DNA from 4 places in the Rhizobium sp. ZPR4 genome. Region 1 is predicted to be linked to each of the others. Evidence: predicted binding sites of a transcription regulator. Region 1 holds the regulator's gene; each other region holds the start of a gene.
The links. Region 1 encodes PhoB, which activates phosphate uptake and scavenging genes when phosphate is short. Its sites were predicted from a motif close to TGTCATNNANCTGTCAT; they were not measured.
Positions count from the first base shown of each region.

Region 2: ABOK31_RS08170 (glycerophosphodiester phosphodiesterase family protein) is a predicted target of PhoB. The motif match lies at 6,188-6,204, and genes of this name have one in related genera.
Region 3: pstS (phosphate ABC transporter substrate-binding protein PstS) is a predicted target of PhoB. The motif match lies at 2,753-2,769, and genes of this name have one in related genera.
Region 4: phnF (phosphonate metabolism transcriptional regulator PhnF) is a predicted target of PhoB. The motif match lies at 3,006-3,022, and genes of this name have one in related genera.

Region 1 covers NZ_CP157967.1:135,360-143,088, reverse strand. Annotated here, with positions in the region: gene argF (ornithine carbamoyltransferase) at 1-910, opposite strand, end outside; gene ABOK31_RS00715 (aspartate aminotransferase family protein) at 984-2,183, opposite strand; gene ABOK31_RS00710 (GcrA family cell cycle regulator) at 2,609-3,136, shown strand; gene phoB (phosphate regulon transcriptional regulator PhoB) at 3,286-3,969, opposite strand; gene phoU (phosphate signaling complex protein PhoU) at 4,000-4,713, opposite strand; gene pstB (phosphate ABC transporter ATP-binding protein PstB) at 4,765-5,580, opposite strand; gene pstA (phosphate ABC transporter permease PstA) at 5,595-6,929, opposite strand; gene pstC (phosphate ABC transporter permease subunit PstC) at 6,926-7,729, opposite strand, start outside.
Region 2 covers NZ_CP157967.1:1,655,269-1,662,997, reverse strand. Annotated here, with positions in the region: gene ABOK31_RS08190 (hypothetical protein) at 1-798, shown strand, start outside; gene ABOK31_RS08185 (ankyrin repeat domain-containing protein) at 963-2,708, shown strand; gene ABOK31_RS08180 (hypothetical protein) at 2,760-3,512, opposite strand; gene ABOK31_RS08175 (NADP-dependent malic enzyme) at 3,709-6,021, opposite strand; gene ABOK31_RS08170 (glycerophosphodiester phosphodiesterase family protein) at 6,244-6,999, shown strand; gene ABOK31_RS08165 (UDP-2,3-diacylglucosamine diphosphatase) at 7,113-7,729, shown strand, end outside.
Region 3 covers NZ_CP157967.1:931,460-939,188, forward strand. Annotated here, with positions in the region: gene ABOK31_RS04585 (hypothetical protein) at 1-151, opposite strand, end outside; gene ABOK31_RS04590 (CoA-binding protein) at 265-693, shown strand; gene ABOK31_RS04595 (O-acetylhomoserine aminocarboxypropyltransferase) at 862-2,145, shown strand; gene ABOK31_RS04600 (cupin domain-containing protein) at 2,286-2,630, shown strand; gene pstS (phosphate ABC transporter substrate-binding protein PstS) at 2,945-3,916, shown strand; gene pstC (phosphate ABC transporter permease subunit PstC) at 3,993-4,964, shown strand; gene pstA (phosphate ABC transporter permease PstA) at 4,976-5,827, shown strand; gene pstB (phosphate ABC transporter ATP-binding protein PstB) at 5,857-6,690, shown strand; gene ABOK31_RS04625 (GGDEF domain-containing protein) at 6,831-7,729, opposite strand, start outside.
Region 4 covers NZ_CP157970.1:96,750-104,478, reverse strand. Annotated here, with positions in the region: gene ABOK31_RS33710 (asparagine synthetase B) at 1-48, shown strand, start outside; gene ABOK31_RS33705 (glutamate cyclase domain-containing protein) at 153-1,190, shown strand; gene ABOK31_RS33700 (DMT family transporter) at 1,201-2,112, shown strand; gene phnF (phosphonate metabolism transcriptional regulator PhnF) at 2,263-2,988, opposite strand; gene ABOK31_RS33690 (ABC transporter substrate-binding protein) at 3,222-4,667, shown strand; gene ABOK31_RS33685 (phosphodiesterase) at 4,718-5,581, shown strand; gene ABOK31_RS33680 (ABC transporter ATP-binding protein) at 5,614-6,618, shown strand; gene ABOK31_RS33675 (oligopeptide/dipeptide ABC transporter ATP-binding protein) at 6,615-7,598, shown strand; partial or broken gene ABOK31_RS33670 (ABC transporter permease) at 7,606-7,729, shown strand, end outside.

The DNA of each region.
Region 1 (7,729 bases):
CGCCCAGGCACCAAGCAAGAATCGACTTTTGCGCATGAAGGCGGTTTTCCGCCTCATCGAAGACAACGGATTGCGGACCGTCGATCACCTCGTCCGTCACCTCCTCCCCGCGATGGGCGGGCAGGCAGTGCATGAACAACGCGTCTTTGCCGGCCTGTGCCATCAAAGCCTTGTTGACCTGATAGGGCTGGAAGACGTTGTGACCGCGAGCCCGGTGTTCCTGATTCATGGAAACCCAGGTATCGGTTACCACGCAATCGACGCCGGCGACCGCACGGTCTGCATCATGCGAGAGCATGATTTCGGCGCCCTCGTTGCGGGCCCAGTTCAGATAGTGATCCTTGGGCTCGGAACCAAGGGGTACCGCCATATTCATGCGATAGCCGAAACGAGCCGCCCCTTCGATCAGCGAATGCAGTACATTGTTGCCGTCGCCCGTCCAGGCGACCGTCTTGCCCTTGATCGGGCCGCGATGCTCTTCGAAGGTCATGATATCGGCCATGATCTGGCAGGGATGCGTGTCGTCGGTCAGCGCATTGATGACCGGGACGGTCGCGTGCTCCGCCAGCTCCAGCAGGCGGGAGTGGTCGGTCGTGCGGATCATGATCGCGTCGACATAGCGCGACAGCACCTTGGCCGTGTCGCCGATCGTCTCGGCGCGGCCGAGCTGCATTTCGGTGCCGGAGAGGAACAGCGTCTCGCCGCCCAACTGGCGCATGCCGACATCGAAGGAGACGCGGGTTCGGGTGGACGGCTTCTCGAAGATCATCGCCAGCATCTTGCCGGCGAGCGGCTTGTCGGCCGTGCCGGCCTTCTGCGCGCTCTTTCGGACGATCGCATCGTCGATGATATTGCGCAGATCGGCAGCCGGAACGGCAGAGAGGTCGAGAAAGTGTTTCGGAGAAGCCATGTCCTTACCTGTACTCCAGAAAAAACAATAACGCCCGCGTGGGGCACGAACGCCCCATTTGCGGGCGGTAAACTCAAGCCGATTTTTTGGTGCGGGCAGCGCGTGCGCGTTCGGCAGCGCGCTCGAGACGGGCAAGACCTTCGCGCGCCTCTTCGGCCGTGACGACCAGCGGCGGCAGAAGACGGATGACATTGTCGCCGGCCGGCACGCCAAGCAGATGCTCGGCGCGGACTGCCTGCAGCAGATCCGCCTGCGGAATGGCCGCCTTGACGCCGAGCATCAGGCCTTCGCCGCGAACATCCTCGATGATATCCGGGAAGCGATCCTTGAGCGACGCGAGCCCCTGGCGGAACACCAGCGCGACATCGCGCACATGCTGCAGAAAGCCTTCGGCGAGTACGATGTCGAGAACCGCATTACCGACCGCCATGGCGAGCGGATTGCCGCCATAGGTCGAGCCGTGAGTGCCCGCCTTCATGCCGGAAGCAGCTTCCGCCGTCGCAAGGCACGCACCGAGCGGGAAACCACCGCCGATACCCTTGGCGACCGCCATGATGTCAGGCTTGATACCGGCCCATTCATGGGCAAAGAGCTTGCCCGTGCGGCCGACGCCGCACTGTACTTCGTCGAGGATCAACAGCAGGCCGTGCTCGTCGCAGATCTGGCGCAGCCCGCGCAGGAATTCGTTGGTGGCCGGGCGGATGCCGCCTTCGCCCTGCACCGGCTCGATCAGGATCGCGGCTGTCGCATCCGTGACGGCGGCACGCACGGCATCGAGATCGCCGAACTGCACCTGGTCGAAGCCCGGAGCCTTCGGGCCGAAGCCTTCGATATACTTCTCCTGACCGCCCGCGGCGATCGTCGCGATGGTGCGACCGTGGAAGGCGCCCTCGAAGGTGATGATGTGGAACTTTTCAGGATGCCCCTTGGCGAATTGATAGCGCCGCGCCGTCTTGATGGCGCATTCCAGCGCCTCGGCGCCCGAATTGGTGAAAAACACCTTGTCGGCAAAGGTCGCTTCCGTCAGCCGCTTCGACAGCTTTTCCTGACCGGGCACCTCATAGAGGTTGGACAGGTGCCAGACCTTGTCGGCCTGTGCCTTCAATTCGGCGACGAGATGAGGATGGGCGTGACCGAGCGAGTTGACCGCGACGCCGGCTGCGAAATCGAGGTAGCGTTCGCCATTTTCGGTGACCAGCCAGACGCCCTCGCCTCGCTCGAACCGTAGCGGAGCGCGCATATAGGTGTCATAAAGCGGCGTGGTCTCGGCCATGGCCATTTCTCCTCGATCACAACTTTAAGGACCGATCGCTTCCGTTTGATGAAACGGGTCCGAAAAAATCAAAAATGCCGCCTTGCGGCGGCCTGGGCACTATTGATGTTTTGCACCGCGATGTCAACAAAACTGGCGTTTTAGCAGGTGCGAGATAGCGCTTGCGGGCAAAAGAGCTGGGTTCGGCGGCGCCTATTGCAGAAATGCCACGCCTGGACAGCAAGTTGGGGAAAACCTCGAAATCGATTCCTCAAGATTCCCGCGACTCTTGTCACGGAGTCAGCCTCACACTAGGTTAAAAACCAATTGCTAGACTGCATGCGGCGGAACTAGTCACCACAATTTTAGAGCGTTTCGCGCCTTGTTACCATGCGAGGCAATGGTGAGGGATTCTGCCATCGGAAACGCGACAGCGGAGACAGGGCATGAATTGGACAGACGAACGCGTCGAGAAGCTGAAAAAGCTATGGTCCGAAGGGTTGAGCGCCAGCCAGATCGCTGCGCAGCTCGGTGGCGTGAGCCGTAATGCCGTCATCGGCAAGGTGCACCGCCTGAACCTTCCCGGCCGAGCGAAGGCTGGCGGCACGGCAACCGCAGCGCGCACGCCGAAGCGTAGCGCCGCAGCGCCTCGCGCCGCGACCTACGGATCGCGCGTTGCAACCCGCGCGGTGGTCACCCGCCAGCAGGGCGCAACCATGCTGAAGGAAGAGATCGAGGTCGATTCCGTCAACGAAATCCAATATCGCCCGGCATCGAACGTCGTCGTTCCGATCTCCCGCCGCCTCGGCCTGACGGAGCTGACGGAACGCACCTGCAAGTGGCCGGTCGGCGACCCGCTGAAGGATGATTTTCACTTTTGCGGCAATGACAGCCCGGATTCGTCGCCCTACTGCACCTATCATCAGCGCATGGCCTACCAGCCCGTGCATGATCGCCGGCGCAACAACGGCTGAAAGCCATAAGCAAAACCAAAGAGAAACGGGCCCCTCGAGGCCCGTTTTTCTATTTCCGCCGCGACTGCATAATTTAAGAGGTTACAGCGACCTTAACGCGTCTTGAAAGACGCGTGACGCAGTAATGTTGATGCCTGAGCGGCTTGCGCTCAGGCTTCCATGGAATAGCCCGCGCCGCGAACGGTGCGGATGACATCCTGCATATTGGAGAAATTAAGCGCCTTGCGCAGGCGGCCGACATGGACATCGACGGTGCGTTCGTCGACGTAGATATCGTGACCCCATACGCCGTCGAGCAGCTGCGACCGCGAAAAGACGCGGCCCGGCGAGGACATCAGGAATTCCAGCAGGCGGAATTCCGTCGGCCCCAACCGCACTTCGCGGCTCTTGCGGTGGACGCGATGGGTTTCGCGGTCCAGCTCGATATCGCCGCAGCGCAGCACCGTGGAGAGAACCTCCGGGCGGGCACGCCGCAACATCGCCTTGACGCGGGCCATCAGCTCCGGCGTCGAGAACGGCTTGACGACATAATCATCCGCGCCGGTCGAAAGCCCGCGCACGCGCTCGCTTTCCTCGCCGCGGGCCGTCAGCATGATGATTGGCAGGCGCTCCGTCTCCGGCCGCATACGCAGCCGGCGGCAGAGCTCAATACCGGACACGCCGGGGAGCATCCAGTCGAGGATCAGGAGATCGGGGATGCGCTCCTGGAGACGCAGCTCGGCCTCATCGCCTCTGAGGATCGTGTCGACCTCGAAGCCTTCGGCCTCAAGATTATAGCGCAGCAGAACGCTGAGCGCTTCCTCGTCTTCTACAACAGCAACTCTCGGAACCATGCGCCTTTGGTCTCCTTTTTCGCTTCCAGATTATTCCGTCACCGCGCCGACGGTATTGGCGGTATCGTCCTTCGGGCGCTCGCCTTCGGGCTGGGCGCCGGTCGCCATGTAATAGATCGTCTCGGCGATATTGGTGGCATGGTCGCCGATGCGCTCGATGTTCTTGGCGCAGAAGAGAAGATGCGTGCAGGTGGTGATGTTGCGCGGATCTTCCATCATGTAGGTCAGCATCTCGCGGAAGAGCGAGGTGTACATGGCGTCGATTTCCTCGTCGCGTTCGCGGATCGACACGGCCTTGTCGGGCGACCGGGTCGCGTAGACGTCCAGAACTTCCTTGAGCTGGCTCAGCGCCAGTTCGGAGAGATGCTCGATGCCGCGGGCGAGACGGCGGGGGACACCGGTGCCCTGAACGGCGATGACGCGCTTGGCGGTGTTCTTGCCGAGATCGCCGACACGCTCCAGATCGGAGGCGATGCGGATCGAACCCATGATTTCGCGCAGGTCGGCTGCCATCGGCTGACGGCGAGCGATCGTGACGATCGCCTTGTCGCCGACTTCGCGCTCGGCATGGTCGAGAACGACGTCGTCGGAAATAACCTTCTGTGCGAGGCCGGCATCGCTGTTGACCAACGCACGTACGCTGTCGCTAACCATCTGCTCGGCCAGGCCGCCCATTTCCGCAATGCGGCGCGTCAGGAACTTCAGGTCTTCGTCGTAAGCAGAGAGAATGTGAGTGGAGACCATTTTTCTATCCTCAAGGTGAACTGTGTGAAATGAGCCGCGCGCCTGACATCATCAACCAAAACGGCCCATGATGTAATCCTGCGTGCGGAAATCGTCGGGATTGGTGAACATCTTATCGGTGTCGTTCTCCTCGACCAGATGGCCGAGGTGGAACATTGCGGTGCGCTGCGAGACGCGGGCTGCCTGCTGCATGGAATGCGTCACGATGACGATGGTGAAATTTTCCCGCAGCTCGTGGATAAGGTCTTCGACCTTGGCTGTTGCAATCGGATCGAGCGCCGAGCACGGCTCGTCCATCAGGATAACTTCCGGGCTAACCGCGACAGCGCGCGCGATGCAGAGGCGCTGCTGCTGACCGCCCGAAAGGCTGGTGCCGGCGTCGTGAAGCCGATCCTTCACTTCGCCCCAGAGACCGGCCTTCTGCAGGCTGGTTTCGACGATATGCTCCAGATCGGCTTTCGAGCGATGCAGGCCGTGAATACGCGGGCCATAGGCAACGTTTTCGTAGATCGACTTCGGGAACGGGTTCGGCTTCTGAAAAACCATACCGACGCGCGCGCGCAATTCCACGACATCGATGCTGTTGTCATAGACATCCTGATCGTCGAGCGTGATCTTGCCGGTGACGCGGCAGGTCTCGATCGTATCGTTCATGCGGTTGAGGCAGCGCAGGAAGGTGGACTTGCCGCAGCCGGAAGGGCCGATCAGAGCCGTGACCGTATTTGCACGGATCTTCAGATTGACGTCAAAGAGCGCGCGCTTATCGCCATAGAAGACCGAAACGTCCTGGCCGATCATCTTGTAGGGGATCGTCATCATCCTCTTGGTCAATGCTTTTTCGCTTGCGGCTTCCGTCATCATGTTCATCCCACGGCCCTCCCTTACCAGCGCCGCTCGAAGCGGCGGCGCAGCAGGATCGCGCCGATGTTCATTGCGACGAGGAAGAAGAGCAGGACGATGATGGCCCCGGACGTTCTTTCGACGAAGGCACGCTCGGCTTCGCTCGCCCACATGTAGATCTGCACCGGCAACGCCGTCGAAGGATCGAGAGGCGATGCCGGATAGTTGGCGACAAAGGCGACCATGCCGATCAAAAGCAGCGGCGCCGTTTCACCGAGCGCATGGGCAAGCCCGAGGATCGTGCCCGTCAGGATGCCCGGCATGGCGAGCGGCAGGACGTGATGGAAGACCATCTGCATGCGTGACGCACCCAGCCCGAGTGCCGCGCTGCGGATCGATGGCGGCACAGCACGCAATGCCGAGCGCGTGGCGATGATAATCATCGGCAGCGTCATCAGGCTCAGCACGAGCCCGCCGACCAGCGAGGCCGAACGCGGCAGACCCATCATGTTGATGAAGACCGAGAGGCCCAACAGGCCGTAGACGATCGAGGGCACGGCCGCGAGATTGTTGATGTTGACCTCGATCAGATCCGTCAGCCGGTTCTTCGGCGCAAACTCCTCCAGATAGATCGACGCCGCAACGCCGACCGGCAAGGCGAGCACGAGAACGGTCAGCATCAGATAGAGCGAGCCGATCAACGCCACACCGAGACCGGCGGCCTCCGGCCGGCTCGAATTGCCCGATACGAAGAGTCCGCTGTTGAAAGTCTTGTACAGTGCGCCGCTATCGCTGAGCTGTTTCATCCAGGCGACCTGCCGATCGGATACCTTGCGATCCTTCTCGTCGACCGTAAGATCGATCTGGCCCTTGTTGGCGGAATCGATGTTGGCGCTGGCAAGGAAAGTGGCGCTCTGGGTCGTCCCGATGATCGAAGGATTGGCAACGACCCGGTCACGCAATGCGACCCTCGCGCCATCCGACACCATCGCCATCGCTTCACGAACGAGCACACGATTGGCCGGATCGATGCCAAGCGCCTTCACCAGGGCGTCGCGCACCAGCACCGGATAGTTGGCAGCGATCAGTACCTTCGGATCGCTGGTGCGTTTGGCAGTCGGGTCGATCACCTTCTCGGTGAATTCGATCGGCAGGGTGATCGAGGTCTGAACGAAGGCGGTATAGCCCGTGCGGACCACGGTCGAGACCAGGATGATGAGGAAGATAAGGCCAAAGATGACGGCCGTTATCCCATAGGCGCGAAAGCGGCGTTCGGCAGCATAGCGCCTGGCGATGCCGATATCGCGGCGCACAGACGTACCCGGCGTCAGTCCGCGCGGCATGTTGAGCTGAGAGGAGGATACGATGTCGCTCATTCGTATTGCTCCCTGTATCGACGGACGATGTAGAGCGCATAGACGTTGAGGCACAGCGTCAGGCAGAACAGCGTGATGCCGAGCGCGAAGGCAACGAGCGTCTGCGGCGAAGTGAACTCCAGATCTCCGGTCAGCTGATTGACGATCTTCACCGTGACCGTCGTCATCGGCTCGAAGGGATCGAGCTGCATGCGCGCGGCCACGCCGGCTGCCAGCACCACGATCATGGTTTCGCCGATCGCCCGCGACGCTGTCATGAGCAATGCGCCGACGATGCCGGGAAGAGCTGCAGGCAGCAGAACGCGCTTGACCGTTTCCGAACGCGTGGCGCCAAGGCCAAGCGAGCCGTCGCGAAGCGAGCGCGGCACGGCCATGATGATATCGTCCGACAGCGACGAGACGTAAGGGATGAGCATCACGCCCATGACGAAGCCGGCTGTCAAAACGCTCTGCGCCTCGATGAAGCTTTTGTAGCTCCCGGTCATCAAGCCATCGATCTCGGCGGAAATATCGCGCAGGAAGGGTCCGACAGTGATGAGCGCGAAGAAGCCGTAGACGATGGTCGGAATGCCGGCCAGAACCTCCAGCATCGGCTTGGCGATGGAGCGCACGCGCGCCGAGGCATATTCGGCCATGTAGATCGCTGCAAAAAGGCCGATGGGCACGGCAAACAGCATGGCGACGAAGCCGATATAGATCGTGCCGGCCAGCAACGGGATCAGGCCGAAGGTGCCCGAGGTCTGCGAACCGGCGCCGGTGAAGCGCGGATCCCAGACAGTGCCGAAGAAGAATTCGTTGGC
Region 2 (7,729 bases), 1.5 Mb from region 1:
CGCACGGGTGCGAACCGGATTGTCTGGCAGACGGACCAGCTGATCGAGGCGCCAAATTATTCGCCCGACGGACGTTATCTGCTGCTGAATGGGGACGGCTTACTCTACCGGCTGCCGCTCGATGGCGGCGGTGGGATCGCTCAGGTCGATACCGGCTTCGCGACGCGGTGCAACAACGATCACGGCATTTCTCCCGACGGGTCGCTGATTGCCATTTCAGACAAGACGGAGCATGGCAAGGCCTGCATCTATGTTCTGCCGGCGGAGGGTGGTACGCCAAGGCAGGTTACGACCAATCTGCCTTCCTACTGGCATGGCTGGTCACCGGACGGAAAACGCTTCTCCTATTGCGGCATTCGCGACAACGTCTTCGATATCTACACGATCTCCATCGATGGCGGCGAGGAGACACGCCTGACGCATGGAGAAGGCCGCAATGACGGACCGGATTTCTCGGCTGACGGGCAGTGGATCTATTTCAATTCGAGCCGCACCGGTCTGATGCAAATCTGGCGCATTCATCCCGACGGCACCGGCCTGCAGCAAGTAACCCACGACAACTACGGCAATTGGTTTGCCCATCCGTCGCCCGCCAACGACAAGGTCGTGCTGATCTCCTACGATCCCGATGTCTTCGACCATCCGCGTGACCTGAATGTGCGGATGCGGCTGATGGATATGGATGGCGGCAATCTCACGACGCTGTTCGAGCTCTTTGGCGGGCAGGGGTCGATCAATGTGCCGAACTGGTCACCGGATGGTGATGAGTTCGCCTATGTGCGTTATGAGCCGGCGTGAGCTCTGGACAGATCGCAACCGGCGCTATAGATCTGGATGCGTTCTCAGGGCGCATCCGATCCGCGGGAAGGGCCAGGCCCACCTGAAGCATAGAATATGAGACTGCCACACCTCTTTTCAGTCTGTGGGCGCGGATACCGGACGTAAATGGAAGGAGGTCTATTTTGACCACGCGCTCTTTGGCGAGTTCCGCCACACTCGATTCCCTGAAAAAGCAGGCCAAGTCTTTCCTCAAGGCTGTCCAAACCGGCGATACGTCGGCGCGTAGCCGCGTTGCGCCCTACTTTGCCGACATCGCCAGCGTTGGACTGCAGGACATTCAGCTCGTTCTTGCCCGCGAGTTCGGCTTCTCCAGCTGGACGAAGCTCAAGGCGCATCTCGAAAGCGGCGATCGCAAGCATGTCCCGCGGGATCAGCTCGCCAACCGTTTCCTGTCGCTGGCGACGGTTTCGTATTTTGCCAATATTCCCGCCGATCCCGCGCGCTTCGATGAGGCGCTGCGGCTGCTTGTAGACAATCCGGAGGTTGCCGAGGAAAGCATTCACATCGCGGCCGCGCTCGGCGATGCCGACAGCATAGGTCGTTGGCTCGATCGTCAGCCGCAGCTTCTTGATCGCAAGGGCGGGCCGCATGATTTAACTCCGCTGATGTGCGCCGCATACGCCCGCGTGCCGGGTCGTTCCAGCCTGCCGGCCGCGCACGAGCTGGTCAGGCGCGGGGCCGATGTCAACGCCTTCTTTCTCGATGCCGGTCAATATCGCTTCACCGTATTGACCGGCGTTTTCGGAGAGGGCGAGGCGGGAAAGGATCGCCAGCCACCGCATCCGGAATGCGAGGCATTCGCACGGCTGCTGCTCGATGCCGGAGCCGAAGCCAATGACAGCCAGGCGCTTTATAACCGCATGTTCGAACGGGATGATATATGCCTGAAATTGCTGATCGAGTATGGCTTGTCCGCCGGGGATAAGAACAATTGGCTCGTGCGCGAGGACGGCAAGTTTGTTGAGAACTCGCAGACCGTTTTCGACTATCAGCTTGCCTGGGCGCTGGAACATCGCATGGGCGAACGGGTGCGCCTGCTGGTGGAAAATGGCGCCGATGTCAACAAGATCGTTAACGGCAGGACGCCGTACGAATGGGCGCGGCTTGGTGGCGATGCTGAGTTAGCTGGATATCTGGAGCGCAAGGGCGCGGTTGCGGTTCGCCTGAAGCCGGAGGATTGGGCCTATCTCCAGATCAAGGCCGGCGACATCGATGCCGAGCAAATCAATAAGGTCTTCAAGCAAATGCCAGGTGGGAGCGACATTGACATCGCTGTCGCGATGCAGCGGCATCATCCGGCAATGCTGCATGATGCTGCTGGCGAAAACGATCTGGAAGCGGTGGGTCGAATGCTGGCCCTTGGTCTTGACGTCAATGCCATGACCAGCCGCACGCCGCTGCATGAAGCGGCGCTGCATGGCCATATAGGGATGGCGAAACTGCTGATCGAGCATGGAGCCGATACCAGCATTCGCGATCCCAATTTTCACGCGCCGGCAATCGGTTGGGCCGAATATAATGGCAAGGGCGAGATGGTCGAGTTTCTGAAAGCCTATCCGCTCGATATTTTCGCGGCTGCAGCCTTCGGTGAGATCGGTCAGCTTGTGACTATTCTCGATAAGCATCCGGAACAGGTGAATATCCGCTTCGGTGAATTTCGTCCGCATGGGGAGCCCATCGATCGCGATTGGATGACGCCACTCGGCTTTGCCATCGTCAATCGGCGCGGCGATGCGGTGCGCTTCCTGCTGGCGCGTGGTGCGGATCGTTCGATCAGGGACGCCTCCGGACGATCCTATCGTGACCTTGTGCAGGAGGCGGGTGACGAAGCCATTGCCTCCTTACTGCGCCAGCCGGCAGCGATCTGAAAACAGGGAAGCGAGGCGGTCAGATGGAGATGAAAAACGTCTGGCCGCGCACTATTGCGTTGGCTGGGGTCCAGCCTCTTTCGGGTGCTTGAGGTCGATGCTGCCCTGGTCGGTCGCAAGAAATTGCGGGCCGACCTGGCGCACCTTATGGGCCGAGGGATCGTAGGGGCGATCAGGCGGAAACTGTTGCGGCTGCGCCTGTGTTACCTTGGGTGCTGCCGTCGGGGGGGCCTGCCTTTGTTGCAGGCTGGAATCCTTCTGCAGCCTCGGCGTCTCGATGACGGTAATAGAGCTTTCCGGCTTAGCCAGGGATTGCTCCTGCGGCGCATAGGCATCCATTTTCGTGCGGGTGTCGATGACGATATCCGGAGTTGCCGAAGCCGGCAGGCTGCAGCCGTTGCGCTGCATCGTATCCAGCAACTGCCGGCGCTGCATGGCAACGGCATCGACACGGCCGACGCTCTGCTCACGCTGATCCATCAGCAGGGAGAGATCGTGCCGCATCTGATCGATCGATTGCCGCATGTCGTTGCAGACGCCTTGATTGTCCTGCCCGCCAAACACCGCATCGTCGCCTTCGATGCAGCCCTGGTTGCGCAGATCGCTCATCGTTCGGCGGATCATCAGGTTCTGTTGGACGATGGCGCGTGAGAGCTGGCGGGTTTCCTGGCTGGCGCCGATCACTTCGTTGATGTCGACATAGCGGCCGCGCAGCTCGTCGCAGAGGTCTGCCTGCGCGAGGGCCGGTGTGGCCGTCAGCAGGGATAGCAGGGCAATGGAAGCTTGTTTTGTGCCGCGGTTCACGGTTCTGCTCTCGAAAGCGGTTTTAAGTCGCTAAAGATTACACGCTGCAGCTTAACAACGTATCCATGAAAAAGCACGGATTTCGAGAGGATTTTCACGAAATTGCAGCTCGGGGCCGCCAAAAGCAAAAAGATAAGAGGGTTCCGCGATTGCATGAAGCGCGGAACCGTTCTGGCAGCGGCTGCGAGGCGCCGTATTAAGCGATCTGCGAGGCCTCGACGACAGCGAGCGCCGCCATGTTGACCACGCCGCGCGACGTGACCGACGGCGAGAGAATGTGGGCGGGAAGCGCCGTGCCGAGCAGGATCGGGCCGACATGCAGGCTGTCAGTCATGGTCTTGACCACGCCGAGCGTGATGTTGGCGGCATCGAGGTTCGGGAAGACCAGAAGATTGGCTTCGCCGGAAAGCGTGCTATCCGGCATGACGTGCCGGCGCAGGCTCTCGGAAATGGCGCTGTCGCCATGCATTTCGCCATCGACTTCCAGCTCTGGCGCCGCCTTGCGAACCAGAGCGAGCGCCTCGCGCATCTTCGTAGCGCTTTCCGACTCCCGTGAACCGAAGTTGGAATGCGAGACGAGAGCGGCACGCGGCTCGATGCCGAAGCGTTTGATTTCCTCGGCGGCCAGCCAGGCCGACTCCGCGATTTCTTCGGCGGTCGGATTAAACGTGACGTAGGTATCCGTGTAGAAGGTCGCGCCGCGCTGCGAGATGAGCAGACTCAATGCCGAGAAATCACGAACGTCCGGCCGCTTGCCGATGATCTGGCGGACGATGCGCAAATGACGCTCATAACGGCCTTCAAGGCCACAGATCAGCGCATCGGCTTCGCCGCGCTTCAGGGCCAGCGCGCCGATGACGGTTGTGTTGGTACGGACGATCGTGCGGGCAGCTTCGGGGATCACGCCGGCCCGGCCGACGAGCGAGAAGTAGAGATCGACATATTCGCGGAAGCGCGGATCGTCTTCCGGGTTGATGACGGCGAAATCCGTATTCGGGCGGATCTTCAGGCCGTAGCGCTTCAGGCGGGTCTCGATGACGGAGGGGCGGCCGATCAGGATCGGGACGGCTGTGCCTTCTTCAAGCAGAACCTGGGCGGCGCGCAGCACGCGCTCGTCTTCGCCTTCGGAAAAGACGACGCGCTTGCGTTCCGCCACTTTAGCCGCCGCAAATATCGGCTTCATGATGAAGCCGGAGCGGAAGACGAAGCGGTTGAGCTCGTCCATATAGGCGTCGAAATCGGCAATCGGGCGCAGCGCTACGCCGCTATCGGCCGCGGCCTTCGCCACAGCCGGCGCGATGCGCAGGATCAGGCGCGGATCGAAGGGCGAGGGGATGAGGTAGTTGGGGCCGAAGACCGGCGTTTCGCCCGAATAGGCGCGGGCCGCGACATCGGAAGGCTCTTCGCGGGCAAGCGAGGCGATGGCGCGTACGGCGGCCATCTTCATCTCTTCGTTGATCGTCTTGGCGCCGCAATCGAGCGCGCCGCGGAAGATATAGGGGAAGCAGAGGACGTTGTTGACCTGGTTCGGGAAGTCCGAGCGGCCGGTGCAGATCATCGCGTCAGGGCGGGCGGCGCGGGCGAGATCCGGCATGATTTCCGGCGTGGGATTGGCGAGCGCCATGATCAGCGGCTTTTCAGCCATCTGTGCGAGAAGTTCCGGCTTCAGCACGCCGGCTGCTGACAGGCCGAGGAAGACGTCGGCGTCTGGAATGGATTCGGCAAGCACGCGCTTGTCGCTGTCTTGGGCATAGACGGACTTCCACTCGTCCATCAGCACGTTGCGGTCCTTGTAGACCAGGCCCTCGATATCGTGGACCCAGATATTTTCGCGCTTGGCGCCAAGGGTGACGAGCAGGTTGAGGCAGGCGAGAGCGGCTGCACCCGCGCCGGAGGCGACGATCTTGACGTCTTCGATCTTCTTGCCGGCCAGTTCTAGACCGTTGAGGATGGCGGCCGCGACGATAATCGCGGTGCCGTGCTGATCGTCGTGGAATACAGGGATTTCCATCTGCTCGCGCAGGCGGCGCTCGACGTCGAAGCATTCCGGCGCCTTGATGTCTTCGAGATTGATGCCGCCGAAGGTCGGCTCGAGCGCCGAAACGGTGTTGACCATCTCATCGACCGTCGGTGCCGCAATTTCGATGTCGAAGACGTCGATGCCGGCGAATTTCTTGAAGAGAACGGCCTTGCCTTCCATGACGGGTTTCGAGGCGAGCGGGCCGATATTGCCGAGGCCGAGTACCGCCGAACCGTTCGAAATCACCGCAACGAGATTGGCGCGGGACGTATAGTCGGCAGCCGTTTCGGGATTGTCGCGGATGGCGATGCAGGGGGCGGCGACGCCGGGCGAATAGGCAAGGGCCAGATCACGCTGGTTGCCCAGCGGTTTCGTCGCCTGAATTTCCAGCTTGCCAGGGCGGGGATAGCGATGGAAATAAAGCGCCTGTTCGTCGAGATTTCCGCTCGCCATATTCTTGGCTGCTTTCGAAGTGTCGTTCGTATCCAACTCGCGTCTCCATTCCTGCCTGCGCTTTGAGTCTTCTGCATACATCAATAGCTTCGCCTTCACAGTATGCAATTGAGGTCGCGAAGCGTTTTGTCGTGGCAAAACTGAATTGCCTTTTCCGCGATGATTGCGCGATGTCCCTTCCGCAAGTCGAACGTCGCGGTCGCGTCATCAGGCATTCATCGCGTCGACCTAAGAATATTTCAGGCGGAGATTTCCTTGATGACTCTGATAGCCTCCCATCGCGGCGGTGCGCATTTGTGGCCCGAAAACACCAGGCTCGCCTTCTCTAAGACGGCCAAGCTCGATGTTGATCTTGTCGAATTCGATGTGCATCAGACGCGAGACGGCAAGCTCGTCGTGCACCACGACGCTTTGATCGACCGAATGACTGATGGCAAGGGCGCGATCGCTGATTTCAGCTATGACGAGCTGATGCGCCATGTCGTGATCGGAAGCGGCGGCGAAACCATTCCGACGCTTATGGAGACGATCGATATTTTCGGGCCGTCCGCCGTCGATCTCCGGCTGGAGATCAAGACCAGGGCGGATGGCACGCCCTATGAGGGGATGGAGCGCCGCATCGTCGATGAGCTGACGGCGACGGGCATGCTGACACGTACGATGGTGACGAGCTTCTCCCTGCCGCATCTCGAAGCATTCGGCGCCGCGCTTGGCGAACAGGGGCTGAATGTCGGCGAACTGCTCGGTTTCATCTTCCTCTGTTCGCCTCAGCTCGCCGGGCAACTCGGCTGGGGCGGGGTCATGGCCGCCATGCGCGGCTTCGGCGTGCGCGAGATTGCAATACGTGCCGATGCGCTTGATGGCGAGGTTACGCAGCTCTTTTGTAGGAATGGCGTGAAGGTACATGGATGGGCGGCCCATACAAGCGAGGCGGCACGGGCCATGTTTCGCCTCGGTATCGCCAGTTTTACAAGCGACCGTCCTGACCTCGCCGTCGCCGCGAGACGTGGTTGAACCTTGTCGCTGAGCCGCCAAGCACAGGGTTTGTCATCTTCCTGAAACACGAGTCTGGTTTTGGAATAGCCAAGGTAGGATAGGGCACGGACATAAAGTTCGTGAATGAAAACATGGACCCCCGGCATTTCCGAACGCTATTCATTTCTGACGTGCACCTCGGCTCGAAGGCCGCCAAGGCGGACTACCTGCTCGATTTTCTCCGTTACCACGACGCCGACACGATCTTTCTGGTCGGGGATATCGTTGACGGCTGGAGACTGAAGCGGAACTGGTACTGGCCGCAGGATTGTAACGACGTCGTGCAGAAACTCCTGCGCAAGGCGCGCAAGGGTACGCGCATCGTCTATATCCCTGGCAATCACGACGAATTCCTGCGTGACTTCCCCGGAATGCACTTCGGCGGTATCGAGGTGGCACAGCGCGCCATACACGAAACGGCCGACGGGAAGAAATATCTCGTGCTCCACGGCGATGAATTTGACGTCGTCGTCCGCAATGCCCGCCTGCTCGCCTATCTCGGCGACTGGGCCTATGACATGGCCATTCTGATCAATATCGGCCTTGCTGCCGTGCGCCGCCGCTTGAACATGCCCTATTGGTCCTTCTCGGCCTGGGCGAAGCTGCAGGTCAAGCACGCCGTGAACTTCATCGGCGAGTTTCAGCGTGTCGTCGCCGAAGAGGCCAAGCGTAACGATGCCGATGGTGTCATCTGCGGTCACATCCACCA
Region 3 (7,729 bases), 800 kb from region 1:
TGGCGGGGTAGCGCATGATGACCGCGCGCTCCCGGTTGATGACCGCCCTGGCTTCTGCGCAGGTCATGGACATGGAATTATATCGCGAAATCGCGAATGCCGGCGTCGCTGCCGAGGTGACGAGCAGGCCCAGCAGGATGAATTTTTTCATCTGAGTAATCCTCCCTGAAGTTGTTATAATACAATATATATACGCGGAGACCGCCATTGCGGTTTCCATATTTGTGACAAAACGCAAGTGTGATCGAGGTGGGAGGCTTCGTGATGAACCACGATAGTTATGACGATTCCTATATAGCCGATATCCTCTTGTCCGTAAGGACCATCGCGCTCGTCGGCGCTTCGCCCAATCCCGCGCGCCCGAGCAACGGTGTGATGGCTTATCTCCTGAACAGGGGCTATCGCGTCATCCCCATCAATCCCGGACAGGCCGGCAAGGAAATTCTGGGACAATGGGTCTATGCGCGGCTGGCCGACATTCCCGAGCCTGTGGATATGGTCGACGTTTTTCGGGCGCCCGAATATCTTCGATCGGTCGTGGAGGAGACGATCATGATCGAGCCGCGGCCACCGGTCATTTGGGGTCAGCTTGGCGTGCGTGACGACGCCGCCGCGGCAAGAGCGGAAGCCGCAGGGGTGAGGGTCGTCATGGACCGCTGCCCGGCGATCGAGTATCCGCGCCTGGTGGCATGACCGGAGATCACACGCGACGGCGGTCTCCGGCCGTTTATCGCGCGATCTCACTGAAAGATGGCAAGTTTTTTCCGCGAGCCAAGAAGCACGGCAAAGTTCGCGGTTAACTTTCATATGCCAGGCGTTATGCTTTTCCCGTTACGAACAAAATCCGGCGGGAGGAAAAATATGCCAGCCAGCAACCCAGGTTTTGACACGCTTGCGATCCACGCGGGCGCGCAGCCGGACCCGACGACAGGCGCGCGCGCGACGCCGATCTACCAGACGACATCCTTCGTCTTTCAGGATGCCGATCATGCCGCTGCACTGTTTGGATTGCAGCAGTTCGGCAATATCTACACCCGTATCATGAACCCGACACAGGCCGTGCTTGAAGAGCGGGTGGCCGCCCTCGAAGGCGGAACCGCGGCCCTCGCGGTCGCCTCCGGTCATGCGGCCCAGTTGCTCGTCTTCCATGCCATCATGCAGCCGGGCGACAATTTCGTCGCGGCCAAACGGCTTTATGGTGGCTCGGTCAATCAGTTCGGTCAATCATTCAAGAGTTTCGACTGGCGCGTCCGCTGGGCCGATCCTGCGGATCTTGCGACCTTCGAAGCGCAGATCGATGGCCGCACCCGCGCCATCTTCATCGAAAGCCTTGCCAATCCCGGCGGCACCTTCGTCGATATCGCGGCAATCGCAGCCATCGCGCACAAGCATGGCCTGCCGTTGATCGTCGACAATACGCTGGCGAGCCCCTATCTCATCCGGCCGCTGGAGCATGGCGCCGATATCGTCGTGCATTCCTTGACGAAGTTCCTCGGCGGCCATGGCAATTCCATGGGCGGCATCATCGTCGACGGCGGCACTTTCGACTGGTCCGCTTCGGGCAATTACCCCATGCTGTCTTCACCGCGTCCGGAATATAACGGCATCGTGCTGCACGCGACCTTCGGCAATTTCGCTTTCGCCATCGCCTGCCGGGTGCTGGGCTTGCGCGATCTCGGCCCGGCCATCTCGCCGTTCAATGCCTTCCTGATCCTGACCGGCATCGAAACGCTGCCGCTGCGCATGCAGCGTCATTCGGACAATGCGCTCGCCGTTGCGCGTTGGCTGAAGGCGCAGGAGAAGGTGGCGTGGGTCAACTATTCCGGCCTGGAGGACGATCCGAACCACGCCCTGCAGCAGCGTTACTCGCCGAAAGGTGCGGGCTCGGTCTTCACCTTCGGACTGAAGGGGGGGTATGAAGCCGGCAAGGGGCTGGTCGAAGGCCTTGAGCTCTTCTCGCATCTTGCCAATATCGGCGATACGCGCTCGCTCGTCATCCATCCCGCCTCGACGACTCACAAGCAGCTGACTGACGAGCAGAAGGTCGCCGCCGGTGCCGGCCCGGATGTGGTGCGCCTGTCCATCGGCATCGAGGACGTCAAGGATATCATCGCCGACCTGGAGCAGGCACTGGCAAAAGTCTGAGGACTGCCCCGGCGGGAGGCCGAAAAAGCTTGTCGGTCTCTTTGACCGAAGTGCATTTCATGCTTGTCTCGGTCCGCGATCGCCAATGGCGGTCGCGGACTTTTTTGGTCCTGGTGAAGCGTGACGGACGGGAGACTTAAGTGGCAACCTATCTGCAACTGAATGTCGAGGGTGTGGAGCCTGAGGCGGGCGCGCCCGCAGCGGATCGTCTCATTTCGGGAGCCCCGGCCTTCCGAACCTGGAGCCTCGATGAGGCTGAGGGCGGCCTTTATGCCGGCATCTGGGAGGCGACGCCGGGGAAGTGGAAGATCGCCTATGACGAGTGGGAGTATTTCAACATTCTCTCCGGCTATTCCATTGTGACAGCCGATGACGGCGAGACGTTTCATCTGCGTGCAGGCGACCGCATGATCTTGAAGCCGGGCTTCAAGGGGACTTGGGAAGTTATTGAAACGACTCGCAAGGACTATGTAATCCGCCTTTGAGTATGATCTTGATTCAAAACGTGAAGATCGCCCTGCTTCATGAAAGGATGCGAGCCTTTCCCTGCGGCTCCGCAATGGCCGCCATGCTTGCTGCAGGTTGTGTCACCGCCGCTTCATTAAACTGTCATCAAACTGAAACAATGCGGCATTAGAGCCATCACTGTCGCCAGGAGATCGAGGTGGGGTTCCTAACCGATGGGATACTTCGTGCTTAGCTCCTGCTCGCCATCCTTTCATCACTCTGGGAAGTGAGTTCAATCATGTTGAATCAAAAATTTCGTTCGCTCTGCCTGACTGCAGGCTTCATCGCGGCTATGTCCGTTTCGGCCTCTGCTGCCGATATCACGGGCGCCGGCTCGAGCTTCATCGCACCGGTTCTGTCCAAGTGGGCTGAAGGCTACAAGGCTGCGACGAACAATGTCGTCAACTATCAGTCGGTCGGTTCGGGCGCTGGCATCAAGCAGCTCCTCGACAAGACCATCGTATTCGGCGCTTCGGACAAGCCGATGAGCGACGCTGACCTCGAAAAGAACGGCATTGCCCAGTTCCCGATGATCTCCGGCGGCATCGTCGTTTCCTATAACGTTGAAGGCGTAAAGCCGGGCGAACTCGTTCTCGACGGCAAGACGCTGGCCGACATCTTCCTCGGCAAGATCACCAAGTGGGACGATGCAGCCATCAAGGCTCTCAACCCGGAAGTAAAGCTGCCCTCCACGACGATCTCCGTCGTTTATCGCGCCGACAGCTCGGGCACGACCTTCAACTTCACCGACTACCTGGCGAAGGTTTCGCCGGAGTGGAAGGAAAAGGTTGGTTCGAACACGGCAGTTGAATGGCCGGTCGGCTTCGGCGCCAAGGGTTCCGAAGGCGTTTCCACCACCGTCAACCAGACCGCTGGTTCGATCTCCTACGTTGAATACTCCTACGTCGTCGCCAATCACATCGGTTTCGCGAAGATGAAGAACGCTGCCGGCAAGGTTATCGAGCCGAGCCTCGACACGTTCAAGGCTGCTGCTTCCAACGCAGATTGGGCCAAGGCCAAGAACTTCAACCTGATCATCACCAATCAGCCGGGCGAAAAGAGCTGGCCGATTGCCGCTTCGACCTGGGTTCTGCTCTATAAGAAGCCGGCCGATGCTGCCAAGAACGAAGAAGCGCTGAAGTTCTTCAAGTGGTCCTATGAGCATGGTCAGAAGGACGCGACCGCCCTGTCGTATCTTGCGATCCCGGACAATGTTGCCGAGATCGTCGAGAAGTCCTGGAAGACGGAATTCGGCACGAAGTAATTTGCTGCGTGAGAAGTTGCGGCGGACAGGGTATAACTCTGTCCGCCGGCTTACGTGACGGGACAAGGGGAAATCGATGGCTGACGCGACTCAGACGGCTGGCTTCCAGGCACTGGATACCACCGCCGCCACCAGAAAATTCCGGACACAGGATCGGATTTTCTATTTTATGACGCTTGGCTCGGCTGCTCTTGTCGTGCTTCTGCTGCTGGCAATCCTTGCAGTTCTCGTTATCGATGCCTTGCCAACCTTCCAGGCCTTCGGACTTTCGTTCCTCTGGGGTACGAAATGGAGCGCTCCTGCCGATATCTATGGCGCTGTGCCCGCCGTGGTCGGTACGCTGGTAAGTGCACTCATCGCCATGCTGATTGCCGTTCCCCTGAGCATCGGCATCGCCATCTTCCTCACGGAACTTTGCCCCGGCAGCCTGCGCCGTCCGATCAGCACGGCCATCGAGCTTCTGGCCGGCGTTCCCTCCATCATCTACGGCATCGTCGGTCTGTTCATTCTCGTGCCGCTGATGCAGAACTATATTCTGCCCTTTCTCATGATGACTGTCGGCCAGGTGCCTGTGATCGGCCTGCTGTTCCAGCCGCCGGCGCCGGGCGTCGGCCTGTTGACGGCAAGCCTCGTGCTCGCCGTCATGATCCTCCCGTTCATCACCGCGATCGCCCGCGACGTGTTCAGCACTGTGCCGCCGATGCTGCGTGAATCCGCTTACGGCATGGGCATGACGACATGGGAAGTGGCTCGCCACATCCTGATCCCCTACACACGTCGCGGCCTCGTCGGCGGCATCATGCTCGGCCTCGGCCGCGCGCTTGGCGAAACAATGGCCGTTACCTTCGTCGTCGGCTCGGTGAGCCGTCTGCAATCGTCGATCATCTCGCCGTCCACCACCATTTCCGCCCAGATCGCGAATAACTTCGGCGATGCCGACGGTCTGCAATTGTCGAGCTTGATTGCGCTCGGTCTGCTCCTGTTTGTCCTTTCCTTCTGCGTGCTTGCGCTCGCAAGGTGGATGATCGGCCGCGGCGACTCGCATTGAGGATAAAGCCCATGGAAAATGCAATTCGTCAGAACCTCGTGTCGAGACGCTATGGTAAGAACCGGGTGATGATGGCCTTGTGCTTCCTCGCGGCCGTCCTTGGCATATTCTTTCTCAGCGTGATCCTTGTGAGCCTGCTTTATCGCGGTGTATCGGCGCTCAGCCTCGACGTGTTCACCATGTCGATCCCGGCTCAGGGCTCCCGCGGTGGCCTGATCAACGCAATCTACGGTACTGTGCTGGTCACGGGCTGCGCCATCCTGATCGCCGCGCCGATCGGCATTCTCGCCGGCACCTATCTGGTGGAATATGCCAACGGCACCAAGCTTGCCGAGTTTGCCAAGTTCATCAATGACATCCTGCTGTCGGCGCCCTCGATCATTGTCGGCGTGTTCGTCTATGGCGCTGTCGTCGTGCCCATGCACGGCAACTCCGCGATCGCCGGCATCCTCGCGCTGGCGCTGATCGCCCTCCCGGTCGTCAACCGCACGACGCAGGACATGCTGCTGTTGGTGCCGAATGCGCTGCGCGAGGCGACCGCCGCGCTCGGCGCGCCGCGCTGGAAGTCCATGACGCTGGTGATTTATCGCTCCGCCTGGACCGGCATCCTCACCGGCATCCTGTTGGCTGTCGCCCGCATCAGCGGCGAAACCGCGCCACTTCTCTTCACCGCCGGTTATAGTAAATTCATGAATGCGGGCCTGACCGGTCCGATCGCCACGCTGCCGGTTGCGATCAACACGCTCGCCGCCGATGCCGGCGAGGATCTGAAACAACTTGCCTGGGCCGGCGCGCTGATCATCACCGTTGCCATCCTTGCGCTAAACGTCCTTGCCCGTGTCTTGAGTGGGCGCCGCCAGTGACGCAGCCGCCGAACGATAGGAATGAGACCATGAACATGAGCGACAGCAATTTCCAGAGCGTCAACGCACAGCCGGGGAAGGACGCCGCGTCCCAGTCGGATCTCGGCCTGGCGAAACTGGAGGTGAAGAACCTCGATTTCACCTATCAGAACGGCCATCGCGTTCTGAAGAGCGTGAATATGAACATCCGCAAAAATGCGGTCACCGCCTTCATCGGCCCCTCGGGCTGCGGTAAGTCCACGCTGCTGCGCACTTTTAATCGCATGTATGATCTCTACCCGGGCCAGACGGTTGCGGGCGAGATCCTGCTGGACGGTCGCAATATCCTCACCAAGGACGTCGATCTGAACGATCTGCGCGCCAAGGTCGGCATGGTGTTCCAGAAGCCGACGCCGTTCCCGATGTCGATCTATGAAAACGTCGCTTTCGGCATTCGGCTCTATGAAAAGATTTCCAAGGCGGAAATGGACGTTCGCGTCGAAGCGGCGCTGACGGAAACGGCGCTGTGGAGCGAAGTGAAGGAAAAGCTGCACCAGAGCGGACTTGGCCTTTCCGGCGGCCAGCAGCAGCGCCTCTGCATCGCTCGCGCCATCGCCATTCGCCCCGAAGTCCTGCTTCTCGACGAACCGACCTCGGCTCTTGACCCGATCTCCACCGCCAAGGTCGAAGAACTGGTGTCGCAGCTGAAGGGTGATTTCACGATCGTCATCGTCACGCACAACATGCAACAGGCGAGCCGTATCTCCGACAGCACCGCCTTCATGTATCTTGGCGAGTTGATCGAATACGGCCAGACCGAGCAGATATTCCAGGCGCCGAAGGTCAAGCGCACGGAAGACTACATCACCGGTCGTTACGGCTGATACGGCCGGAGATTGCCGCACGATTTGCGAAGGCGCGCTGTTCAGGCGCGCCTTTTGTGTTTGAGAGCGGCCGCTTTGTTGGGCGATTGTATGATTTGGTCAAGCCAAAACTATCGAATGGGATGTGCCGGATAGGCCGGTCACATCCTGGCGATCGTGCCCATGCGCCGCAAGGCGTGGATCTGGTCGTCGAGCGTCGGCACCAGCTCGCCTTCATCCGCCGCAGTCGTCGCGTCGGGCTCTCCCGCGGTCTCCATTTCATTGAAGACGATGGTGCAGTTGCGACCTGCGCGCTTGGCGGCGTAAAGTGCGCGGTCTGCAAAGGAAACCAGCCGGTCCCAGCTGACCGTGTCGCGCGGCATGATCGCAACGCCGATGCTGACCGTCGCCGGCACCAGCGAGCGGCCGGCAAGCAGCGGCACGCGGCAGAAATCGGCGCGGATGGTTTCCGCCAGCGCTTCGGCCTGCGACTGCTCGTCTATCGGAACGAAGGCGACGAATTCCTCTCCGCCCATTCTGCCGAATGCGCCAGTGCGAGGCACGAACTGACGGGCGATACGGGCAAACTCGACCAGAACCGCGTCGCCTGCCTGGTGGCCATGGCGGTCATTGATCTTCTTGAAATGGTCGAGATCGAACAGCAATGCGGCGAGCTTCCGTGGCTGTTGCTGTCCTTCGCCGACAAGAATCTCGTAGCTTTCCTGGAGACCGCGCCGGTTCAGAACGCCGGTCAAAGTATCGGTGATGGAAATCGCCCGCCAGCGGCGCTCGGCGCGTTCCATGAGAAGCTTGCCGTTGAGAATGATGGCGACGATGATGAGCAGAGCATAGCCGAGTGCCATGTAGCCGCGATAGATCATGGCCTGTCCCAATGGCGGGGCCATCAACACCATCCAGAGAGCCGAGCCGAAGCAGAAGCAGGCGAGTGTCACGAAGACGATGCCGAGCTGTCCGCGTGCCGGCTCGCGCCGGCCGTCAGCCGGCTGGACGGCGAAGGCGAGCAAGGTCGCGCCGACGGCTCCTGCGAGATCGTAGACGA
Region 4 (7,729 bases), on a different replicon from region 1:
GCAATCGCGGTCGCGACCTGGGCCTCCATCTACCTCGAGACAAGTTGATACCCTGAAGCATCGTCCGCGTGCGCGATATTTTGCCTCGCTGCTCCAGGCTCATTTGGCGATACCGCGCGTCATGCCATTTTCGAAAAAGGGGGAGATACATCGTGAGCAACTACTTTTCCTATCTCAATGTGAGACCCACGGCAGAGGCGCTCAAGGAGCGCTTCGGCCGCGAACTGGACAAATTGATGACCCTCGACTTCAATCTGGGTGGACGGACGGCACAGCTGTACGCCTTGGAAAGAGCAGGTTCAAATCATGCCGGATCGACTGACTTTGCAGCGAAACTGGTAAGCTCCGTCGGCGCTGCCGATATCGCTATTCTGGTTACCGGTTGGTCTGTTCGGCCCCACATTGATGTCTCGATTGGAGAGGTCGACGGGCCGCCTGGCGCCGCTGCCATCGCGCGAGCTCTCTTCTTGGCAAGAGGTTGTGCCAGCATCGTTGTAACGGCCAAGCCTCTCGTCTCCCAGACAGCAGCAGCGTTTCGGGCAGCCGGTGCCGTAGTAGTCAATCGTGATGCAATTCATGCACTTAGGGGCACAAGCACGAAATTGTTTGCGGTTGCCGTGGAAGGCTTCGAACTCGATTGCGATCTTGACGATCAATTCCGAGGACTTCTTTCGCTTGCGGCACCGCGAGTGGCGCTTGCGGTCGAGCATTTTGGTTTTGCAGCCGACGGCAATGCATATCTGTCAACAGGAACAGCTATCTCACGAGGCGTCTTGCATACGGACACGCTCTTTCTGATGGCGGCCGAGCAAGGGGCGTTATGCGGTGCATGTGTGGACAATCCGAATGAGGCCGGCACGGCGCGACTTCACAACAGTCTCGCCAAACATCCTCCCATGAAGGACGACTTTGAAAATATCCTTGTTGGCTCCTCCGCCAACATGGCCGCATATGCCCTTGCTGCCGCAATCGGTGGCCTGGCCGGGCGCCCGGACGCTGCCTTTACCGGCAGGCTCGACGAAGCCGCCGTCGCTGCCACCTTCGCAAATGGGGCGATTGATCCCTTTAGCGGATCGGCGGATCCAATCAGCGGCGTTGATACGCTTGAACCGCCTTATCATACCTACGTAACCGACCTCATGGCGCGAATGGCGCACGGCTATTGTAACGCGATGAGCCTTGTCGCCTAGAGGTTGCGTCATGCCATATCCTGTCATTCCGATCTGGGAGCTGGTGCTCTGCGCCTTTCTCTCCCCGCTCAGCGGCGCGGCGGTTCGATATTGCAATCCGGATTTGCGAGCGATCGACATCGTTGCGCTCTCGCTTTCCGCGCCTGCTCTTTTTGTCCTTTTCTATATATGGAAACGAGACAGAATGGCCCTGAAAACCTTCCGACTGGACGTTATATGCCGATCGGCTTTCTGTTTGGGATCGACGGTTGCGACATTCTGGTGTGCGGCAAATATCGACTTCGCCAGTGTCTATTTCGTCAACATGCTTGCACCCATGGCTGCGACTATTCTTGGCTGGATACTGCTCTCGGAGAGACTATCCGGCATGCAGACGCTTACGATAATCCTGGCCGTGATCGGCGCGGGTGTTTCACTTTCTCCGTCTTTCACTTTCTCATTTACGGGCTATATAGCGCTCATATTCGCCTTTCTATGCACGACAGGAATGTTATTCTGCAATCGGCTCATCGGCAGAAGCACGCGCGCATCGACTTCGGGAGCGCTGTCCATGTGTTATGTCGCATTCGGATCATTGGGATTGGCTGCCCCTTCGATGGCTCAGCCACATCTATCCGATATCCTGCCGCTCGTGATCATCGGTACCACAACCTTTGCCATCGTAATCCTCGTTAGTCATGCTTACAGTGTCCTGACACTGCCGCTTGCGGCACCTTTCGACTTTCTAAGGATCGTGTTTTCAGTGATCATTGGCGCGACTGCATTTGGTGCTCCAATCACTGGTCGCCTTCTATTCGGTCTCGGACTAATACTTGCGGCTAACCTTGTGACGATAAGGCTTGCAATTCGCTCCGTTCATGCACCGCATAGAGATATGGCGGCCGACATACGTCGGGTCCAAAGCGAAGCGGCTCACAAATAAGGCAGAACGATTGTCTTGCATGTCGAGAGCATGCTTGCTGACGATACCCGCGGTGCGTTGACAGGCCCGAGGGGCGGCGCAGATCAATAGCGGCGCCACCCTCCGCACCCCTATTGCCACCTGATCGCGACTAATACGACAGCAGCCGCGTCAATTGTCGACGGAGACAGAGACCCGAGCTGCAGAAAATCGGGCGACCGTGTAATCAATCGCCCTTTCCCCCGCCCGCTTAACGCTCCGAACTTCGAGGATCGGCTCCGTGCGCGGTTGACCCAACCGGCTCGCCTCATCCGGGGTGGGAAGACGGGCTTCAATCACACAGTTGGTCCGGCGTGATCGCTTAAATCCGAACTGCTTGTAAACTTCGGTGATGCAGGAAAAAGCCTGTACCCTGCTTGAAGCGTCCGGGAAGAAATCCACGGGTAGATGATGCCGCGTGACTGAAATAATCGTCCCGCTTGCCTCGCCAATCGTGTCGATGATGAAAATCGGCGAGCCAGTGGCCATGTCAAGCTTTGCGGCGACGTCGGCCGGTGCGGCGATCTCGAAACGATGCAGGATTTGTGCTGCCGGCGTGAGGCTCGCGTCGCGGAGATTTGCCATAAAGGAAGAGTCAGGTCCCAACCCATATTGCAGCCGACGCTCGACAAATGCGCCGCGGCCCTGTTCGATACGCAGTATACCTTTATTTTGAAGTTCGGTTAGTGCGCGTCGCACCGTCGTCCGAGTTACACCAAAGTGGGGGGCAAGAGCATTTTCGCCCGGCAGTTTTTCACCGATCTTGAACGCACCCGCGTCGATCTCCCTCAGGATGGACAGCTCAATTTGTCGCCAGCGCGGAAGTTCGCTCACAAGCTGAGCGGTATCATCAAGCATTCTCGTTCTCCAGTTCCTGTCATCGTAGTGTCACCGCGGCATGCGAAGTCACTGACATGTAGACATGTCTAAACATGTTGCCTCTTTATACCGTATACGATGTTTTGACAATCGGGGATGTATGTAAAATGGCCATAACACGTCGAAATTACCTGAAGGCAATGGGCGTTCTTCCGATTGTCGGGGCGTGGGATCCGCGTATGTCCTTTGCTCAGGCTCGACGGGATCTGATTGTGGGTGTTCAAGACAATCCACCGCAGCTCGACCCGCTTCGCCTCACCACGAATGTAACCTTTCGCGTGGCGTCGAACATTTACGACAGCCTGATCCGCATCGATCATGCGCGCAACGGCGAACTTTCACCCGGTCTGGCGGACTCATGGCAGCAGATCGATACTTGCACATGGGATTTTACCATCCGGGATGGCGTCCGCTTCCATGACGGGTCCGTTCTAACGAGTGAGGATGTCGCCTTTACCTTCGGACCTGGCCGGATGCTGACCGAAGGCCTGCCGGGACAAAGTGTGTCTCGCCAATTCTTCGGTGGCCTTGCAAGGGTCGAGGCAGTCGGCCCTCTCAAGGTAAGGTTTGTCACAAAGGCGGTCGATCCGCTCTTTCAATTCAGGTTGGCGGGATGGGGCAGCCAGATCGTCAGTAAATCGGCTTTCGAACGGATTGGAGATTGGGACAAATGGGCGATGGCTCCGATTGGAACGGGTCCCTATCGGGTCGAACAGGCAAAGACTGGGGAGATGATCAAACTGGTCTCCCATGATGCCTATTGGGGGGGGCGGCCGCCATTTTCCTCGATCACCTTCAAGGTCATGCCGGAGGCGGCGAGTCGTGTGAACGCGCTGGCAGCCGGTGATGTCCATATCATTACCGAGGTAACTCCTGATCAGGTCACCGACATCCAGGGCCGATCCCGCCTGGAGGTCGTTGGCGGTGCGATCAACAATATCCGCGTTCTCAATTATGGAACGCTTGGCGGGCCCTTGGCTGATCGAACAATTCGCATGGCACTCAATCTCGCCATCGACAGAAGCCTCATTGCTCAGCAACTTTTCGGCGGAAAGGTAACTGTTCCCCGCGGCTTTCAATGGCCGGAATATGGTGATCTATATATCAAGGATTATCCGACGCCCGCCTATGACCCCGACGCAGCCAGACAGGCTCTCAAGCGGGCAGGATATTCCGGGCAGCCGATCGAATATCGTACGCAGGCAAACTATTACACGGCCGAACTCGACACCGCTCAGGCCCTTCAGCAGATGTGGCAGAGCGTGGGCGTGAACGTGCAGCTTAAGGTTTGCGAGAACTTTACGCAGGTCTTCGCCCAACCAAACAACGCCATATTCAACGGCTCCATCAATATGGTCTATCCGGACCTGATGGGATCGATCTATCCGCTGTATGGACCCAACGGCTTCATCCACTACCAGGCCAAGAGCTGGGACAATCCGGAATTCGATCGCATCGGCGAAACGCTCGCGACGACGCTGGACGTCAACGAACGGCGGCAGCTTCATCGTCGCGCGTTGGACATATTCGGTGAGATCGACCCGCCCGGCACGGTTCTACACGAGACGGCAATGCTTTACGGCAAGCAAGCCAATGTGCCTTGGTCACCCCAACGCACGCCAATGATGGACTTCGGACCTTTCAGCGTCCGATCGTAAGCCCTGACTAAATTGATTGGGCAAGACACATTCCCAGAACAGAGAGAAGCATGATGATTATCGCGCATCTGAGCGATCTGCATATCCGCAAGGCCGACAGGGGCTTGGCTTTCGGTCGTATCGACACGACCGCCCTGGCCGAAAAAGCTATTGAGAAGATCGAGGGCCTGAGGCCAAGACCGGATATTGTCGTCATAACCGGAGATCTCACGGATTGCGGCCGCCTCGAGGAATATCAGCATTTGCGGGCCATGCTGGACCGGCTATCCATGCCGGTACATCTCGTGCTTGGCAATCATGACGTCCGAGCGAATTTCCTCAGCGTTTTTCCGGAGAAGCAGAGCAAGATCAAGGATTTTGCCTTCGTTCAGGAATGCGGTGAGTACGAAAACCTGCGCGTGATAGGGTTGGACACGCTTGTCGCCGGCGAGGGTCATGGAGAGCTGTGTGCGCCACGCTTGCAATGGCTTCGCGAAAGGCTTTCCGAGCGGCCCGATACGCCAACGATCATCCTGACGCATCATGCACCTTTCAAGATCGGATCCGAGTTCTACGACACTGTAAGGCTGACGGCAGGCAGCGACGCATTGAAGGAAATCGTCGAAGCAAACAAACAAATCGTCCGATTCCTGTGCGGTCATCATCATCGTGCGATCGATTGCCTCTGGGCTGGCACGCTGGCATCGATCGCGCCGGCTGTTGTCAACGCCAACCACCTCGAACTCGGCGCAGTGAGAGTCCCCCGCGCCATAGCGGAACCGGCGGCGTTCAAGCTTCATGTTTCCGTTCCTGGCTATGGCTTCGTATCGCATACCGCCTTCGTCGACGACTTCGGGGGGCCGTTCGAGGCCAATCCAGATCCGGAATATCCAGCGCTCCGCTCGTTTCTGCTCGATACCGGTTTGGCCGTGTAGATCTACTGTTCAGCCTGGAAGTGGGTGGCACGATGCAGCCTTTTTTTCAAATCAAGGATCTCGAATTGCAGATCGAACGCGGCGGCCGCACCGCGATGCTTCTCAACGGTGTCAATCTCGACATCGAAAGAGGTGAAGCGGTCGGTGTGGTCGGCGAGTCCGGGTGCGGCAAGAGCATAACCTGGTTGGCGGTTCTGGGCGTTCTTGGACAGCAGATGCGAGTCACCGGTCGTGCGCTGTTGGAAGGCCGCGATCTTCTTGCGATCAAGGCGCAAGAAATGACCAAGATCCGTGGCAAGCGTATCGCGATGATCTTTCAAGATCCCACCTCTTCGCTCAACCCGATTCGAACCGTGGGATGGCAGATCAGCGAGTCGCTCGTCCAGCACAAAGGACTGAGCTGGGGTACGGCACGTATCCAGGCAAAACGGCTGCTCGACCAGGTTCGGATAGCCGACCCGGCACGGCGCATGAGCCAATATCCTCACGAGCTCTCCGGGGGAATGAACCAAAGGATCATGATCGCGATGGCGCTGGCGGGAGAGCCGGATCTGTTGATCGCCGACGAGCCGACAACCGCCTTGGACGTAACGGTACAGGCCCAGATCCTGGAACTCCTCAATGACATAAGGCGGGACCGTAAGATGTCCCTACTCCTGATATCCCACGATCTGGGCATGGTGTCGCAGGCTTGCGATCGGATTGCGGTGATGTATGCCGGGCAAGTGCTCGAATTCGCTCGGGCGGAAGAGATTTGGAACAACGGTCGCCATCCCTATACGCGCGGACTGATTGCATCCGACCCTGGCATCGCAGGGCCGGTTTTGCCTCGTCGAACGATGCCGGGTACGCTGCCCAACCCCTTCTCAATGCCCGAGGGGTGCGCCTTCGCTCCACGGTGTGATTTCGCGCATGCCAAATGCCTGCACAGCATGCCTTTATTGCGGGACGTTGGGGGAAACCATCAAGTAGCCTGCGTGAATGCGGGCAGAGGCGCCATGCTCATGCGTTCGCCGAAGGCCGAGGCAATCGCATGACGGAGTTCCTAAAGGCAAGTGGGCTTGTCAAGCACTTCAACATCCGCAGTTCATTCCTTGACAGAGGTAAGCCCCTGATCGCGGTCGACAACATTACCTTTGTTCTGGATAAGGGCGAAACGCTCGGGGTCGTCGGGGAGTCAGGCTGTGGTAAATCGACGATGGCGCGCCTGGTGCTTGGTATGCTTGCGCCCACCAAGGGGCAAGTGTCGCTGGCCGGCGAGGAGGTTCACTCTCGTAGGGATCGCATGTGGCGAGCACAAAGACGAAGAATGCAGATGGTGTATCAAAATCCGCTCGGCTCCCTTGATCGGCGCATGTCGGTTGGAACGCAAGTTGCCGAGCCGCTGATTATTCATCGGCAGGGATTGACGGGAAGAGATCGGCGGGATTTGGCGCTGGAGACACTCTCTTTGGTGGGCCTTGGCCCTGAGAATTTCGATAGCTATCCGCATGAGCTATCGGGCGGCCAACGCCAGCGGGTCGTCCTCGCCCGTGCCCTTATTTTGAGCCCCGAACTGCTTGTCTGCGACGAGCCCATATCTGCACTCGATGTGTCGGTCGCCGCTCAGGTTCTCAACTTAATGAAGGAGATACAATCTGCGAAAAATTTGACCTACCTCTTCATCAGCCACGACCTCAAGGCGGTGCGCCAAATCGCCGATCGAATTATAGTCATGTACCTGGGGCGGATTGTCGAGGAGGCCGGTCGGGACGAGCTCTTTCGCAGCCCTCGCCATCCCTATACGAAGGCACTCATTTCGGCCATTCCACGCGCCAACCAGACGCCGGGAAAGGCAACGATACTGGCTGGCGACCCGCCAAATCCCATGGATATTCCCAGGGGATGCGCCTTTCATCCTCGTTGTCCTTGCGCCGTCGAAAAATGCCGGCGAGAAAGGCCGCCGCTGCGGTCGAGCGGCTCCGGGCGGAAGGTCTCATGTCATCTGGAAATTCAATCCTTCGGTCGAACGAGCTGAGAGCCACATGTTGCTTTATATTGCAATTCGATTGAGCCGAGCCGTCGCAACGCTTTTGCTGGTTGTGACATTTGCATTCGTGGTGCTCAGACTGTCCGGCGATCCCGCAATCAACATACTTGGCCTGGACG